Regions from separate parts of the Kitasatospora sp. NPDC087861 genome, predicted to be linked through region 1. Evidence: riboswitches for the same ligand, from Rfam matches in the RefSeq annotation. Region 1 holds a riboswitch; each other region holds the start of a gene.
What was found. A riboswitch is a leader RNA that binds a small molecule or an ion and turns the genes downstream of it on or off. The one in region 1 is predicted to bind thiamine pyrophosphate.
Positions count from the first base shown of each region.

Region 2: linked by a shared signal. The riboswitch ahead of thiC (phosphomethylpyrimidine synthase ThiC) and the one ahead of ACIOJE_RS11400 (cytosine permease) in region 1 are both predicted to bind thiamine pyrophosphate.
Region 3: linked by a shared signal. The riboswitch ahead of ACIOJE_RS22235 (cold-shock protein) and the one ahead of ACIOJE_RS11400 (cytosine permease) in region 1 are both predicted to bind thiamine pyrophosphate.
Region 4: linked by a shared signal. The riboswitch ahead of thiO (glycine oxidase ThiO) and the one ahead of ACIOJE_RS11400 (cytosine permease) in region 1 are both predicted to bind thiamine pyrophosphate.

Region 1 covers NZ_JBIUUS010000006.1:97,504-101,117, reverse strand. Annotated here, with positions in the region: gene ACIOJE_RS11405 (glycerophosphodiester phosphodiesterase) at 1-520, opposite strand, end outside; gene ACIOJE_RS11400 (cytosine permease) at 682-2,112, opposite strand; TPP riboswitch at 2,105-2,252, opposite strand; gene ACIOJE_RS11395 (trypsin-like peptidase domain-containing protein) at 2,500-3,614, shown strand, end outside.
Region 2 covers NZ_JBIUUS010000016.1:15,017-18,630, forward strand. Annotated here, with positions in the region: gene ACIOJE_RS22400 (cupin domain-containing protein) at 1-231, shown strand, start outside; gene tenA (thiaminase II) at 314-982, shown strand; gene ACIOJE_RS22410 (DUF5326 family protein) at 1,355-1,555, shown strand; TPP riboswitch at 1,709-1,843, shown strand; gene thiC (phosphomethylpyrimidine synthase ThiC) at 1,838-3,614, shown strand, end outside.
Region 3 covers NZ_JBIUUS010000015.1:194,146-197,759, forward strand. Annotated here, with positions in the region: gene ACIOJE_RS22220 (hydantoinase B/oxoprolinase family protein) at 1-242, shown strand, start outside; gene ACIOJE_RS22225 (nucleoside deaminase) at 341-823, shown strand; partial or broken gene ACIOJE_RS22230 (amino acid permease) at 923-1,054, opposite strand; gene ACIOJE_RS22235 (cold-shock protein) at 1,287-1,490, opposite strand; TPP riboswitch at 1,696-1,818, opposite strand; gene ACIOJE_RS22240 (hypothetical protein) at 2,047-2,394, shown strand; gene ACIOJE_RS22245 (SPFH domain-containing protein) at 2,391-2,882, shown strand; gene ACIOJE_RS22250 (universal stress protein) at 2,879-3,373, shown strand; gene ACIOJE_RS22255 (CBS domain-containing protein) at 3,415-3,614, shown strand, end outside.
Region 4 covers NZ_JBIUUS010000014.1:145,686-149,299, reverse strand. Annotated here, with positions in the region: gene thiO (glycine oxidase ThiO) at 1-1,078, opposite strand, end outside; TPP riboswitch at 1,082-1,194, opposite strand; gene ACIOJE_RS21090 (FAD-dependent oxidoreductase) at 1,279-2,484, shown strand; gene ACIOJE_RS21085 (Rv2175c family DNA-binding protein) at 2,576-2,941, shown strand; gene thiE (thiamine phosphate synthase) at 2,941-3,591, shown strand.

The DNA.
Region 1 (3,614 bases):
CCACCGAGGAGAAGCTCATGATCCGGGCCGCGGGGCGCTCGGCCTCCCGGGTCGCGCCGATCTTGAACTGTTCGAGCGTCCGCAGCAGTTCGGCCTCCACCCGGCCGCGGTAGCGCACCGGGTGCTTGGTCTCGATCGCCAGGTCCACCGGGCGGCCGCAGTCCACCACCAGCTCCAGCAGCCGCTCCAACCGCAGCACGCCGCGCAGTTCGGGGTCGGTGCTGGGGCGACCGGTCTTCCAGGCGCCGAAGTCGTACGCCTCCAGCTCGGCGAGCGTCATCGCCGAGACGGTGCCCTGCCCGTTGGAGACCCGGCCGATCCGGCGGTCGTGTACGCAGACCAGTTCGCCGTCGAGGGTCAGCCGGACGTCGCACTCGACCGCGTCCGCGCCCTCGTCGAGCGCGCGTCGGTACGCCGCCAGGGTGTGTTCGGGCAGGGCGTGCGAGGAACCGCGGTGGGCGATCACCTGGACGGCCGGCGCGGTGCGCGCCGCCGCCGAGGACGGGTCTGGGCTGGTCACAGGGCTCACGATAGGCGGCCGAAGTGACGCGGAGGCGAAGACGGCCCCAACCTGCGGGGCCGTCTTCGGTGTCGCTCGCCCGGTTCCGTGTGCTCGGTTCCGTCCGCGCGGTTCCGTCCGCGCGGTGTCGCTCGCGCGGTTCCGTCCGCGGTGCCGCTCGCTCAGCTCCGCGCCGTCCGGCGGGCCAGCGCGGTGAGCGCCCAGGTGGCCAGGGCCGGCACCAGGAAGGCGAACAGCGAGGCGGACGTCCACTCCTGCGGGGTGAAGTGCAGGGCGTGCTGGACGGAGGTCCAGAAGTCCGTCCACCAGCCGGCCACCGGGGTCGGCGCGATGAACTGGTAGACCGCGAAGCCCAGCACCCACGGCAGCACCATCAGCGGGCGCGACGGCGCGTCGGCGGAGAGGTTCCAGCCGTGCCGGCCGGCGCCGAAGAAGTAGTCCACCGCCAGCACCGCCAGCAGCGGCACGAAGACCGAGCCGATCAGGCCGAGGAAGTTGGTGTAGGTGTCGGTGAACTTGTCGATCTGCAGCGCCAGCACGGTGATCAGCAGCCCGATCCCGCCGGTCAGCACCCGGCGGTCCACCTTCGGCAGCAGGTTCTGCACCGACATCGCCGTCGAGTACACGTTGGCGAAGGACTGGTCGGTCTCGCGCAGCACCAGCACCAGCAGGAACAGCCAGCCGGCCCAGACGCCGAGGAAGGAGTCGAAGATCCGGTTCGGGTCGCCGTCGGACTGCAGCAGGGCCATCAGGCCGAGCACGTAGCACCAGACCTGGGCGATCGTGTAGCCGGAGAAGCTGCCCCAGAACGCCGAGCGCGGGGTGCGCGAGTGCCGGGTGTAGTCGGCGGCGAGCGGGACGAAGGAGATCGACACCGCGATCATCGCGTCGGTGGCGCCCAGGAAGCCGTGCCAGTTGCCGGCGCCCGGGTCGGGCACCCCCTGGCGGCCCAGCTGGACGGTGAAGTACACCATCGCGACGGCGACGGCACCGGCCACGAAGCGGCGCAGCACCGCGATCGAGCCCAGCGGCCAGATGGTCAGTGCGGTGGTCAGCGCGCCCGCCAGGACCACGAACAGCCAGCGGTAGCCGTCCGTGTGGGCGACGGTCTGCGCGCCCGCCGCGATCGTCAGCAGCTCGAACACGCCCCAGCCGACGCACTGGACGATGTTCAGCACCGTCGGGACGTACGACAGCCGGGTGCCGAACAGCCCGCGCAGGTTCGCCATCGCGGGCGCGCCGGTGCGGGCCCCGATCAGCGCGGCCACGCCGAGCATCGCGGTGCCGACCACGGTGCCGGCCACGATCGCGGTCACCGCGGCGGCCAGCGACAGCTCGCTGCCCTTGGCGCCGAGCACGGTGGCGGCGGTGGAGAAGCCGATCAGGCTGACGCCCAGGTTCATCCAGAGCGCGAAGTGGTCCCGGAAGCGCAGCGTGCGCGGCGGCTCGGTGTCCAGCACGAGCGGTGCCTCGGTACGCTCCGGGCGGTCCAGGACGGCGGTCGCCGCTCCGGCGGGGGCGCCCGTGGACGGATCGGGGAAACCCTTGGACGCGGACGCGTCCGAAGAAGAGGATGGCGAAGCAGGCGGCATGGCCGATACTCCCTACGCCGGCATTACCCGGACAGGTTCCGGCGGTCTGCGCCCCCTCGACGGTCCGCCCACGATCCCGTGGCGTACGGTCGACCAGCGCACTCTCAGCCTGGAAGGTCCAAGCTCCCGCGTGTCAGTTAGAGCGCCAGGCTAACCGGCACGGGGTTGAACGCCAAGGCCACGGGGTGTGCGGTCCGCATCGCGGGACGTCCGACGGAGGTGGGGGAGTCTCCGGCCGTCGGTGTCGGCCGTCGGCGCTGGTCGTCGGCGTTGACTGTCGGTGCCGGCTAAGGATTCTTATGAGTTCTTCAGAGGGGTCCTTACGGCAATCGAATCGACAGTGCGAAAAACTATGGTCCTTGGTTCTGTCAGCTATGGAGGTCGTCCGTGAGCACCGAGCGCGAGGTTGGGCCCACCGGGCCGCAGGGGGAGCAGCCCTCGGGCGGCCAGGCGGCGGCTGTTCCCGCTTCCGACGGCTCCGCCTCGGGCGGGCACCAGCCGACGATGGCCTTCGGCAGGGTTCCCGAGCCGGGAGCGGCCCCGTCGCAGGCGCCCGCCCCGGCCGAGGCCGAGGCGGCGTCGGCGGACGGCGGGCACCAGCCGACCATGGCGTTCAGCCGGGTCCCCGAGCCCGAGGCGGCGCCGGCCGGCGACGTACCGGCTGAGGGCGTACCGGCTGAGGCTGTTCCGGCCCAGGGCGGGCACCGGCCCACCGTGGCCTTCGGCAAGGTCCCCGCGCCGGAGGCGGTCCCGCAGGCCACCCCCGCCGAGGCACCCGCCGTCCCCGTCGACCCCGCCACCGGCTACATCGACGCGCCGCCGCCAGCCCTGCCGCCCGCCCCGCCGGCCGCGCCCGTGGCGCCCGCCGCGCCCGCCGCCGAGAGCCCGGCCCTGCCGCCGGTCGCCAACCCGTACGCCACCCCGGCCCACGGCGTCCCCGCCGCCGGCGCGCAGGACCCGTACGGCGCCCCGGCCGAGCCCGCACCGCACGACCCGTACGGCACCCCCGCCGCGCACCCCGCGCCCGCGCACCACCCGTTCGGCGCCGGCCAGCCGCTCGGCGGCTGGGGCGCCGCCCACGACGCCGCCGGCGGCGGCCCGGGCTATCCCGGCGGCCCGGCCGGTCCGCTCGGCTACCCGGCCGACTACCCCGGCGGCCCCGGCGGCCCCGGCGGCCCGCGCAAGAAGCGCGGCGGCCTGGTCGCCCTGATCGCCGCCGTCGCGCTGGTCGCCGGTGTGGCCGGCGGTGCGCTCGGCGTGGCCGTCGCGGACCGCAACGACAGCAGCACCAGTGCCGACGACCACCGCAGCACCACCGTCCAGGCCAGCAACACCCAGAAGAACGAGCCCGCCCCCGGCTCGATCGCCGGCATCGCGCAGAAGGCGCTGCCCAGCGTCGTCACCATCAAGGCGCAGGGCAACGGCGAGTCGGGCACCGGCACCGGCTTCGTCTTCGACACCGAGGGCCACATCCTCACCAACAACCACGTGGTCGCGCCGAC
Region 2 (3,614 bases), on a different contig from region 1:
TCCGCCGGGCTCTACGCGCTCTCCCCCGGCGACACCGACCCGCAGACCGCGCACGACCAGGACGAGATCTACCAGGTGATCAGCGGCCGCGCCGAACTGACCGTCGGCGCCGAGACCGCCACCGTCGGGCGCGGCACCGTCGTCTACGTCCCGGCCGGCACCCCGCACCGCTTCCACCACATCACCGAGGAGCTCCGGGTGCTGGTGGTGTTCTCCCCGCCGGAGGCCTGACCGCCCAGGGTCACGACCGCCCAGGGGCCTGACCGTTGAAGGGCCTGACCGTCCAGGGGCCTGACCGTCTAGGGTCCTGGGCATGAGCAAGAGCCTGACGGAAGAACTCTGGGCGGCCATCGAGCCGGTGTACGCCGAGATCCTCGCCCACCCCTTCATCGGCGGCCTCACCGACGGCACCCTGCCGCGCGCGGCCTTCCGCCACTTCGTCGTCCAGGACTCGCACTACCTGCGTGACTACGCCCGCGCGCTCGCCGTCTGCGCCGCCAAGGCGCCCGGCGAGGAGGACGTGCGGGCCTTCGCCGACGACGCGGTCGGCGCGCTGGCCGCCGAGCAGGGCATGCACGCCGAGTTCCTGACCGCCTTCGGCGGCAGCGCCGAACAGGCCGCCGCCGAGCCGGTGCTGCCCACCACCCGCGCCTACACCAGTTACCTGCTGGCCACCGTCTACGGCGGCTCCTTCGCCGAGGCCGTCGGCGCGGTGCTGCCCTGCTACTGGATCTACGCCCGGGTCGGCGAGGCGCTGCTCGCCCAGGGCTCCCCCGACCCGCTGTACGCCAAGTGGATCGCCACCTACGGCGACGAGGCCTTCCAGTCCGTCGTCCGCCGGGTGCTGGCACTCACCGACCGGCTCGGCGAGGAGATCTCCCCGGCCGAGCGGCGCCGGGTCGTCGAGCACTTCACGACCACCTCGCGCTACGAGTGGATGTTCTGGGACGCGGCCTGGCGCGGGGAGCGCTGGCCGGTCTGACCAGCTCATGGCCGGGTGGGCCCGGGGCAGGGGCAAGGGCGGTCAGGGTCGGTGACGGTGGTGGTGGCGGAGCGGTTGTGCGTGCCTGGATCCCCCAAGTAGCCGTGGTGCAGGGGTAGTTCCGGAGAGTCCGGTATCTCGTGGACGCGTGGGGCCGGCCCGGGTCGCAGGTCGCTCCGGGGATTTCCCGGGGGCCTTCCCGGAGGTCCGGGCGGGGTCTTTCCCCGGGGCCCGGGTCGGGGTGATCTAGGGGTTCTCTCCGGGCCGTCGGGCCTCGTTACGGCACTGGCGCCACCGTACGATCGAAGTACCGAAGCAAGCGGGATGCGGCACCGGACGGCAGCCGACCCCACGGGGAGAGAAGGAACAGACATGGCTGAGCTCTGGAAGTCGCTGCCCGCCTGGGTGCGCAACATCGTCATCCCGGTGCTGGTCCTGGTGCTGCTCTGGAACATCGTGGGATTCGTCTTCGGCGTCGTCGGCGCGCTGCTGAGCATAGTGATCAAGGTGCTGGTGGTCGTCGGTATCGCGGCCGCCGTGGTGGTCCTGGTGAAGAAGGCCGCCAAGGGCTGAGGGAACGCCCGAGGCCCGGCACCCCGCGACGGGGTGCCGGGCCTCGGGCGTTTCGGCGTGCTGCCACCGGCTGCCGGATCCCCTCCGTGGACCCCCTCTGGACCTGCGGCGATCGGCTCGCTACCGTGTTGGGCGTCGTGTGCAGGCAACACCGCCTGTGGACGCGGGAGCTCGGAGCACCGGGCTGAGAGGGCGCTGACCGGGACGTCGACGGACGGACCGACGGCTGCGTCGACCGCAGGAACCTGACCGGGTAATGCCGGCGTAGGGAGTAGAGGTCAGATGACCGCGTTCGAAGCACAGCCGCAGTCTGCCCGGAACAGCGCCGTCACCAGCGCGGGCACCGGCTACCCGACCCCGGCCTGGCGCAAGGCCTACCGCGAGGGGTCCCGGCCCGACCTGCGGGTCCCGTACCGCGAGGTGCAGCTCACCAACGGCCGGACCGTCCCGCTGTACGACACCTCCGGCCCGTACACCGACCAGGCCTACGCGCCCGACGTGCGGCGCGGCCTGCCCGCCCTGCGCGACGCCTGGATCCGCCAGCGCGGCGACGTCGAGGAGTACGACGGCCGCGAGGCGCGCCCCGAGGACGACGGGATCAAGCACACCTCGCCGCGCGGCGGAAACCTGCGCAACCTGGACGCGGTGTTCCCCGGCCGCCCGCGCCGTCCGCTGCGCGGCCGCGGTGGTGTCGCCGTCACCCAACTCGCCTACGCCAGGCGGGGCGTGGTCACCCCCGAGATGGAGTTCGTGGCGCTGCGGGAGGGCCTCGCCCCCGAGTACGTGCGGGCCGAGGTGGCCCGCGGGCGGGCCGTCATCCCGGTCAACGTGAACCACCCCGAGGTGGAGCCGGCCGTCATCGGCACCAACTTCCTGGTGAAGATCAACGCCAACATCGGCAACTCCGCCGTCACCTCCTCGATCGAGGAGGAGGTGGAGAAGATGACCTGGGCCACCCGCTGGGGCGCCGACACCGTCATGGACCTCTCCACCGGCCGCAACATCCACACCACCCGCGAGTGGATCCTGCGCAACTCCCCCGTGCCGATCGGCACCGTGCCGCTCTACCAGGCCCTGGAGAAGGTCGACGGCAAGGCCGAGGAGCTGAGCTGGGAGGTGTACCGGGACACCATCGTCGAGCAGTGCGAGCAGGGCGTCGACTACATGACCGTCCACGCCGGCGTCCTGCTGCGGTACGTCCCGCTGACCGCCCGCCGCAAGACCGGCATCGTCTCGCGCGGCGGCTCGATCATGGCCGCCTGGTGCCTGGCGCACCACCAGGAGAACTTCCTCTACACGAACTTCGAGGAGCTCTGCGACATCCTCGCGAGCTACGACGTCACCTTCTCGCTCGGCGACGGCCTGCGTCCGGGCTCCATCGCGGACGCCAACGACGAGGCGCAGTTCGCCGAACTGCAGACCCTCGGCGAGCTCGGCCGGATCGCCCGCGAGCGCGACGTCCAGGTGATGATCGAGGGCCCGGGCCACGTCCCGATGAACAAGATCAAGGAGAACATGGATCTCCAGAAGGAGATCTGCGACGAGGCGCCGTTCTACACCCTCGGCCCGCTCACCACCGACGTCGCCCCCGGCTACGACCACATCACCTCGGGCATCGGCGCCGCCATGATCGCCTGGTGGGGCACCGCGATGCTCTGCTACGTCACGCCCAAGGAGCACCTGGGCCTGCCCAACCGCGACGACGTCAAGACCGGCGTGATCACCTACAAGATTGCCGCCCACGCCGCCGACCTCGCCAAGGGCCACCCCGGCGCCCAGGCCTGGGACGACGCCCTGTCCGACGCCCGCTTCGAGTTCCGCTGGGAGGACCAGTTCAACCTGGCCCTCGACCCGGAGACCGCCCGCGCCTTCCACGACGAGACCCTCCCCGCCGAACCCGCCAAGACGGCCCACTTCTGCTCCATGTGCGGCCCGAAGTTCTGCTCGATGAAGATCAGCAAAAGCATCAACGAGCAATTCGGCCAGGGTCAGGCCTCGCCGGAGTACGACGAGGCGGCCGTCGAGGGCATGAAGGCCATGTCCGAGGAGTTCAAGGCCC
Region 3 (3,614 bases), on a different contig from region 1:
GCGGCAACGGAGCAGTGCGCCGATTGCGCTTCCGCGAGCCCATGACGGTCAGTATCCTCTCCTGCCACCGCCGTGTGCCCCCGTACGGGCTGGCAGGCGGCTCCCCGGGTTCTCTCGGGGTCAACCGGATCCTGCACGCCGACGGCAGCACCGAGGTCCTGCCCGGCTGCGGCGTCGCCGACCTGACGGCCGGCGACGCGCTGGAGATCCGCACGCCCGGTGGGGGTGGATACGGCAGCTGACGGCCGCAGTGCCCGGTGGCCGGGCGCGGGTTCCTTCCCACCTCGCCGCCGTTATACGTTTAACCTCGCCAGTTGGCTCACCCCTGAGGAGTTACGTCATGGCCGATGACATCCGCACCCACCTGCTCGAGGCCATCGGGCTCGCGGCCGGCGCGCGCGAGCACGGCAACCACCCCTTCGGCGCGCTGCTGACCGGCCCGGACGGCAGCGTCCTGCTCACGGCCGAGAACACCGTGCTGACGGACCACGACGTCACCGGCCACGCGGAGATCAATCTGGTACGACTGGCCTCGCGCACCCTGGCCCCGGCCCAACTCGCCGGAGCCACCCTGTACACCAGCACCGAGCCGTGCGCGATGTGCGCCGGGGCGATCTACTGGAGCGGCATCCGGCGGGTCGTCTACGCCCTCGCCGCCACCGAACTGAACGACCTCGCGGGCGCGGACCCGGACGAGCCGCTGCTCGACCTGCCGTGCCGCCAGGTCTTCGCGGCCGGCGGCGGCACCGTCGAGGTGTCGGGCCCGCACCTGTACGACGAGGCAGCCGCCGTGCACGCGGGGTACTGGGAAATCACCGGCTGAAACCGTACGACGGCCTGTGGTCTGGGCGTTCACGGCGCGGACGGGCAGACGGTGCGGGCATCGCGACTATGCGAAGGTGCCCCGGCGCACCGCGTAGGCGACGGCGCCGACCGCCAGGACGGCCCGGTGCGGCACCTGGAACCGGGGGTGAATGGCCGCCGGCGCGTGCGGCAGGTGGCGGTCGCGGGCCATCGCGAGCGTCGTCCGGGAGACGCCGAGGATCAAGGCCACGAACTCGCTCGCGTACTGGACTGCGTGACAAGGCGGCTGGCCATCTACGCGGTCGAAGGAGCCGACACCGCCCGGTGCTCCTGAGGACACCTCAGGCACCGGCTCCTGGTCCGAAAGCGGGTCTTTCGCATGTCCGGGCACCGTCCAGGAAGCGGACAGCTCTCGTGCCGGAGCAGACGGCAAAGCGCCCCGCACGTGGATCCGTGCAGGGCGCCCGCTCGTTCACTGAAGGTCAGGCGGGGCGGATGTGCTCCGCCTGCGGGCCCTTCTGACCCTGCACGACATCGAAGGTCACCTTCTGACCCTCCTGGAGTTCACGGAAGCCCTGGGCGTCGATGTTCGAGTAGTGGGCGAACACGTCGGCCCCGCCGCCATCCTGCTCGATGAAGCCGAAGCCCTTCTCGGCGTTGAACCACTTCACAGTTCCGGTAGCCATGCGTTTCTCCTTCAAGGGAAACTGATCGGTCCCACAAGTGCGGGCCCGGAGGTGATCGCCCTGGTCCGGAGAGGCGCTGAACAGCAAGAGCGCCCACGGCATGTCACCGCGGGCGAGAACTTCGGAACCACGACTGCTTGATAAGAACGTTACTCCGCAGGGATTCACACGGCCAGCGAAACCGAGAAGGACACGCAGCGGACAAAAACCTGCAAGGTGGGCTCCCTTCGCCGGCATTGTCCGGATCAGGTGTTGGAGGTCGCCTTCCGGTCCCACAGACCTTCCGGCCTCTCAGCCCGACCGTCGACAAACAGCCTCGCGCGGAGCCTCCGCCCATCACCCGAGGCCCATCCGGTCGAACTCCCTCGCTCGCCCTGCAGGCCACTACCCACCATACTCCCGTCACTCCCGTCCCTGCCCGACACCAGGGCCGACCTGATCAGGGCCCATCATCGGCGGCGGTGTGGGCCCATCGGACCACGCCAGGACGACTCCGCACGACCGAGGATGAAAGCACCCCGGCCGACTTCCCGAGCACGACGAGGAGGCGGAGAGCATGCGCACACACTCAGGCTGCGGCAATCCGGTACGCCGGACCTCCGATCGCGTCCAGTGGTGGCTTTCCCACATCCTGCTCGCCATCATGGTCGTCGGCCTCCCTGCCGCCGTCGTCAGCACCGGCCTGTTGACCTACCACGCCCAGCTGAACACCGCGCAGGCGCAACACGCGCCCCGACACCCCGTGACCGCACCCACGGACGACCTCGTCGAAGTCCTGGACCGCGCGACCGCCGAGCCGCCGATCCTCGTGCTGGACGACAGCCGGCTGGTCGGCCTGGTCACCGCCGAGGAGCTCACCAGGATCGCCCGCACCCGACTTCCCCCCGCCACGCACGGAGCGTGAACCTTCGCCTCGTCCCGAACGATGGCAGGCCCTGCGGCCGCCCTCCCGGGACGCCGATAACCGACACCGAGACCCTCAACTCGCGGATCAAGGAGATCCTCGACGGCCTCACCCAGCGCTGGGGCGTCTTCGTCCTGGTGGTCGAGCTGAAGGACATCGAGCTACCTCAGAGCATGCAGCGCGCGATGGCCCGGCAGGCGGAGGCCGAACGCGAGAGGCGCGCCGAGATCATCGCCGCCGAGGGCGAGGCGCTGAGCGCCGGGCGCCTCGCCTTGGCCAGCGCTCGGACGACGGGGGTGCCGATGCCGTCGCGGACCGCGGGTCCGCTGATGCCCAGGGTTCGCGGCGGTACGGGCGTGCCACGGCGACCGGGCCGGAGGATCCTGAATAACAGCGGGCCGACCGGCAGCCATGCCTCCCTGGTACCCGCCGGGCCCGCCGCACCGAGCAACCCGCTCACAGGCCGTACGAGGCGGAGGTCCCCATGAACACCAGTCCCGCACAAGGTTCTCCTGGGCCGATCGTGGTCGGCGCGGACGGCTCGGAACCCGCACGCCGAGCCGTGCTCTTCGCCCTGCGCGAGGCACAGCTGCGCGGCGTCGGCGTGCGGGCCGTCTGCGTCTACGGCGGTGGCCGCGCCGGTTCGTCGGGCATGGAGCGGACCACCTGGCCCCGCACGAGCGGCGCGCTGCCACCGCACCTGCACGACATCGTCGCCCGCGAGGTCACGGACTCCGTCGAGGAACTGCGACAGCAGGTCGGCGAGCCATTCGTCGAGGTCGAGGTCCGATGCGAGCGCGGCCGTCCCGCCCAGGTCCTGCTGGACGCGAGTCAGGACGCGAGCATGCTCGTGGTCGGCACCCGCGGCGCCGGCGTCTGGGGCCGCCTCGCGCTCGGCTCCACCAGCACCGAGGTCGTCCACCACGCCCGCCTCCCCGTCGTCGTCGTACCACCCGCACCCAAGGACGCGCCTGCGTGATCGGCGCGCGACCCTGCGGACCGTCTGGAGGAGACCAGGCCATGCAGCACCGGACCGTCCAGGACGTGATGACTCAGAGGGTCGTCGTCGCCCACCGCGAGACCACGTTCAAGGAGATCGCCGGACTCTTCCACCGCAACGACATCACCGGCGGGCCAGTCGTCGACGACCGCAACCACCCGGTCGGCATCGTGTCCGAGGCCGACCTGATCCGCAAGGAAGCGGGCCTGCTGGAGGAGGG
Region 4 (3,614 bases), on a different contig from region 1:
CGAGCAGGTCGGCGGTCACCGGGGTGAGCAGCACGCCGTTGCGGTAGTGGCCGGTGGCGGCGACCAGTCCGGGCAGCGCGGTCGGGCCCAGCAGTGGGGCGTTGTCCGGCGAGCCGGGCCGCAGCCCCGCCGAGGTCTCCACGAGCGGGAGTTCGGTGATGCCCGGGACCAACTCGTGGGCGTCGCGCAGCAGTTCGTACACCCCGCCGGCGGTGACCGTGGTGTCGTAGCCCTGTTCCTCGGTGGTCGCGCCGATCACCAGCTCGCCGTTCTCCCGGGGCACCAGGTACAGGTGTCGGCCGCGCACCACCGCGCGGACGTTGCGGGACAGGAACGGCCGGTACGCCTCGGGGATCCGCAGCCGCAGGATCTGTCCCTTCACCGGGCGGATCGCCGGCAGCACGCCCTCGGGCAGCCCGGGCAACCGGTGGCTGTGCGGGCCGGCCGCGAGCACCACCTGCTCGGCGGTCAGGGTCTCCTGCGGGCCGAGGCGGGCGCCGACCGCGCGGCCGTTCTCGACCAGCAGCCCGACGGCCTCGGCGCGGTGGATCACGACCCCGGCGCGTTCGCAGGCGGCCAGCAGGGCGGTCAGCAGGCGGCGGGGATCCACCTGGTGGTCGTCCGCGGCGTGCAGGCCGCCACGCACGCCGGGGGCGAGCATCGGCTCCAGCTTGCGGGCCTCCCGGCCGGTCAGCCAGGCCGAGTCCAGGCCGAGCCGCTGGTGGAAGGCGTGCAGTTCGCGCAGTTCCTCGCGGTCGTCGGAGTCCAGCGCGACCGCGATCGTGCCGCACCGGCGGTACCCGGTGTCCAGGCCGCCGCTCGCCTCGGTGAGCTCGGCGGCGAAGTCCCCGTACCGCCGGTTGGAGGCCATCCCGAGGCGCAGCAGCGGCTCCTCGCCGTACTGCAGCTCGGTGACCGGGGCGAGCATCCCGGCCGCGACCCCGGCCGCCCCGCCGCCGGGGGAGGGGTCGACCACCAGGATCCTCTTCAGTCCGAGCTGCGCGGCGCGCCAGGCGACGGCGAGGCCGATGATGCCCCCGCCGATCACCAGCACGTCGGCACGGGTGCTTTCGGGCAAGCGTGACAAAGCTGCTCTTCTCCCTTCGCCGGTATGACCCGGATCAGGTTCGGACGGTCGCGGGCCGTGCCAGCCCGCCTCTCAGCCCGGTACGCCGGGCTCCCGTGATGGTGTCCCCACCATAACGCCGGGGTCGGCCCGGCCGAAGGCCCGTACGAAGGGTGGACGGGCCGGTGGGGCGCCCGGGGCCGCTGAGTACAGTGACGGGCGTGGCAGAGCTGAGCGGAACGGATCGGGTGGTCGTCGTCGGGGCCGGGCTGGCCGGGGCGCAGTGCGCCCTGAAGCTGCGGCAGGGTGGCTGGCCGGGGCGGATCACGCTGGTCGGCGAGGAGCCGCACGCGCCGTACGACCGGCCGCCGCTGTCCAAGGACGTGCTGCTCGGCAAGGCCGACGCCACCACCCTGGACATCGACTACCCGCACCTCGGCATCGAGGTGCTCACCGGCCGCCGCGCCACCGGCCTCACCCCCGGCGTGCTGCACACCGACGACGGCGACCTCCCGTACGGCGCGCTGGTGATCGCCACCGGCGCCACCCCGCGCGCCCTGCCCGGCGCCGAGCGCGCGCACCTGCTGCACACCCTGGACGACGCGCTGGCGCTGCGCGCCCTGCTGCGGCCCGGTCGGCGGCTGGTACTGGTCGGCGCGGGCTGGATCGGCGCCGAGGTGTCCACCGCGGCGCGCGCCGCGGGCTGCGAGGTGACCGTGGTCGAGGCGGGCCCCGCGCCCGTCCCCGGCGCGCTGCCGACCGAGGTCGGCTCGGCGATGGCCGCCTGGTACGCCGAGGCCGGCGTCGACCTGCGCTGCGGGGTCGGCGTGGCCGCCGTCGAGCCCGGCGCGGTGCTGCTGGCGGACGGCTCGCACCTGCCCGCCGACGAGGTGGTGGTCGGCGTCGGCGCCCGGCCCGCGACGGGCTGGCTGGCCGGCTCCGGCGTCGAACTGGACGAGACCGGCGCGGTCCTGGTGGACGAGCGGCTGCGGACGGGCCTGCCCGGCGTCTTCGCGGCCGGCGACTGCGTCAGCTACCCGTCCGCCCGCGCCGGGGCCCGGCTGGCCGTCCAGCACTGGGACCACGCGCTGCAGTCCGGCGAGGCCGCGGCCGCCGCCGTGCTCGGCGCGGACGCGCCGCCGTACGACCCGGTGCCGTACTTCTGGTCGGAGCAGTTCGGGCGGATGGTCCAGTACGCCGGGCGGCACGCCGAGGGCGACGAACTGCTGTGGCGCGGCGGCCCGCAGGACGCCTCCTGGACGGTGCTCTGGCTGCGCGACGGGGTGCCGAGCGCGCTGCTGGCCGTCGACCGGCCGCGCGACCTCACCCAGGGCCGCCGGCTGATCGAGCGCGGCACCGCGCTGGACCCGGCCCGGGCGGCCGATCCGGCGGTGCCGCTGAAGTCGGCCACTGCTTGACGGGGCCCTGACGGGGCCCTGACGGGGCCCTGACGGCGCCCTGGCGGGGCCTCTGGTGCGCGGCGGGCCCCCGAGGTGGCAGTCTGGTGGCGTGAGTGAGATCGAAAGCAAGATTGAAGCCCTGGTCCCCGAGTGGATGTACCTGCCCGACATCTCGGAGCAGTGGGGCGTCCGCGTCACCGAGGTCCGCGACCTGGTGCGCAGCGGCGGCCTGATCGCCGTCCGGCGGGGCCCGAACAAGTCGCTGCAGGTGCCCGCGGCGTTCATCGACGGTCCCGGGCTGGTCAAGCACCTGTCCGGCACCCTGACCGTCCTGCGTGACTGCGGGTACAGCGACGTCGAGATCCTGGAGTGGCTGTTCACCGAGGACCCGTCGCTGCCCGGCAGCCCGATCCAGGCGCTGCGCGAGAACCGCGGCACCGAGGTCAAGCGCCGCGCCCAGGCGATGCTGATCTGATGGCGGCGGACTCTCCGCGCGCCCGGCTGGCCGACGCCCGGCTGTACCTGTGCACCGACGCCCGCCGCGAGCAGGGCGACCTCGCCGAGTTCCTGGACGCGGCGCTGGCCGGCGGGGTGGACATCGTCCAGCTCCGCGACAAGGGGCTGGAGGCCAAGCAGGAGCTGGCGGCCCTGGAGGTCTTCGCAGACGCCTGCCGCCGCCACGGCAGGCTGCTGGCCGTCAACGACCGCGCCGACGTCGCGCACGCGGCCCGGCCGGACGTGCTGCACCTCGGGCAGGACGACCTGCCGGTGCCGGCCGCCCGGGCGATCCTGGGCGACGAGGTGCTGATCGGGCGGTCCTGCCACGCCGAGTCCGAGGTGGACGCGGCGGTCGCCGAGCCCGGCGTGGACTACTTCTGCACCGGCCCGGTCTGGCCGACCCCGACCAAGCCGGGCCGCCCGGCGCCGGGCCTCGGCCTGGTCTCGTACGCGGCGAAGCAGAGAACCGACCGGCCGTGGTTCGCCATCGGCGGCATCGACCTCGGCAACCTCGACGAGGTGCTGGCCGCAGGAGCCCGCCGGATCGTCGTGGTCCGCGCCATCACCGCCGCCGACGACCCGCGGGCCGCCGCCGCCGAACTGTCCCGGCGGGTGCGTTCGGCCTGACCCCCGGCGCGCGGGCCGCCGCC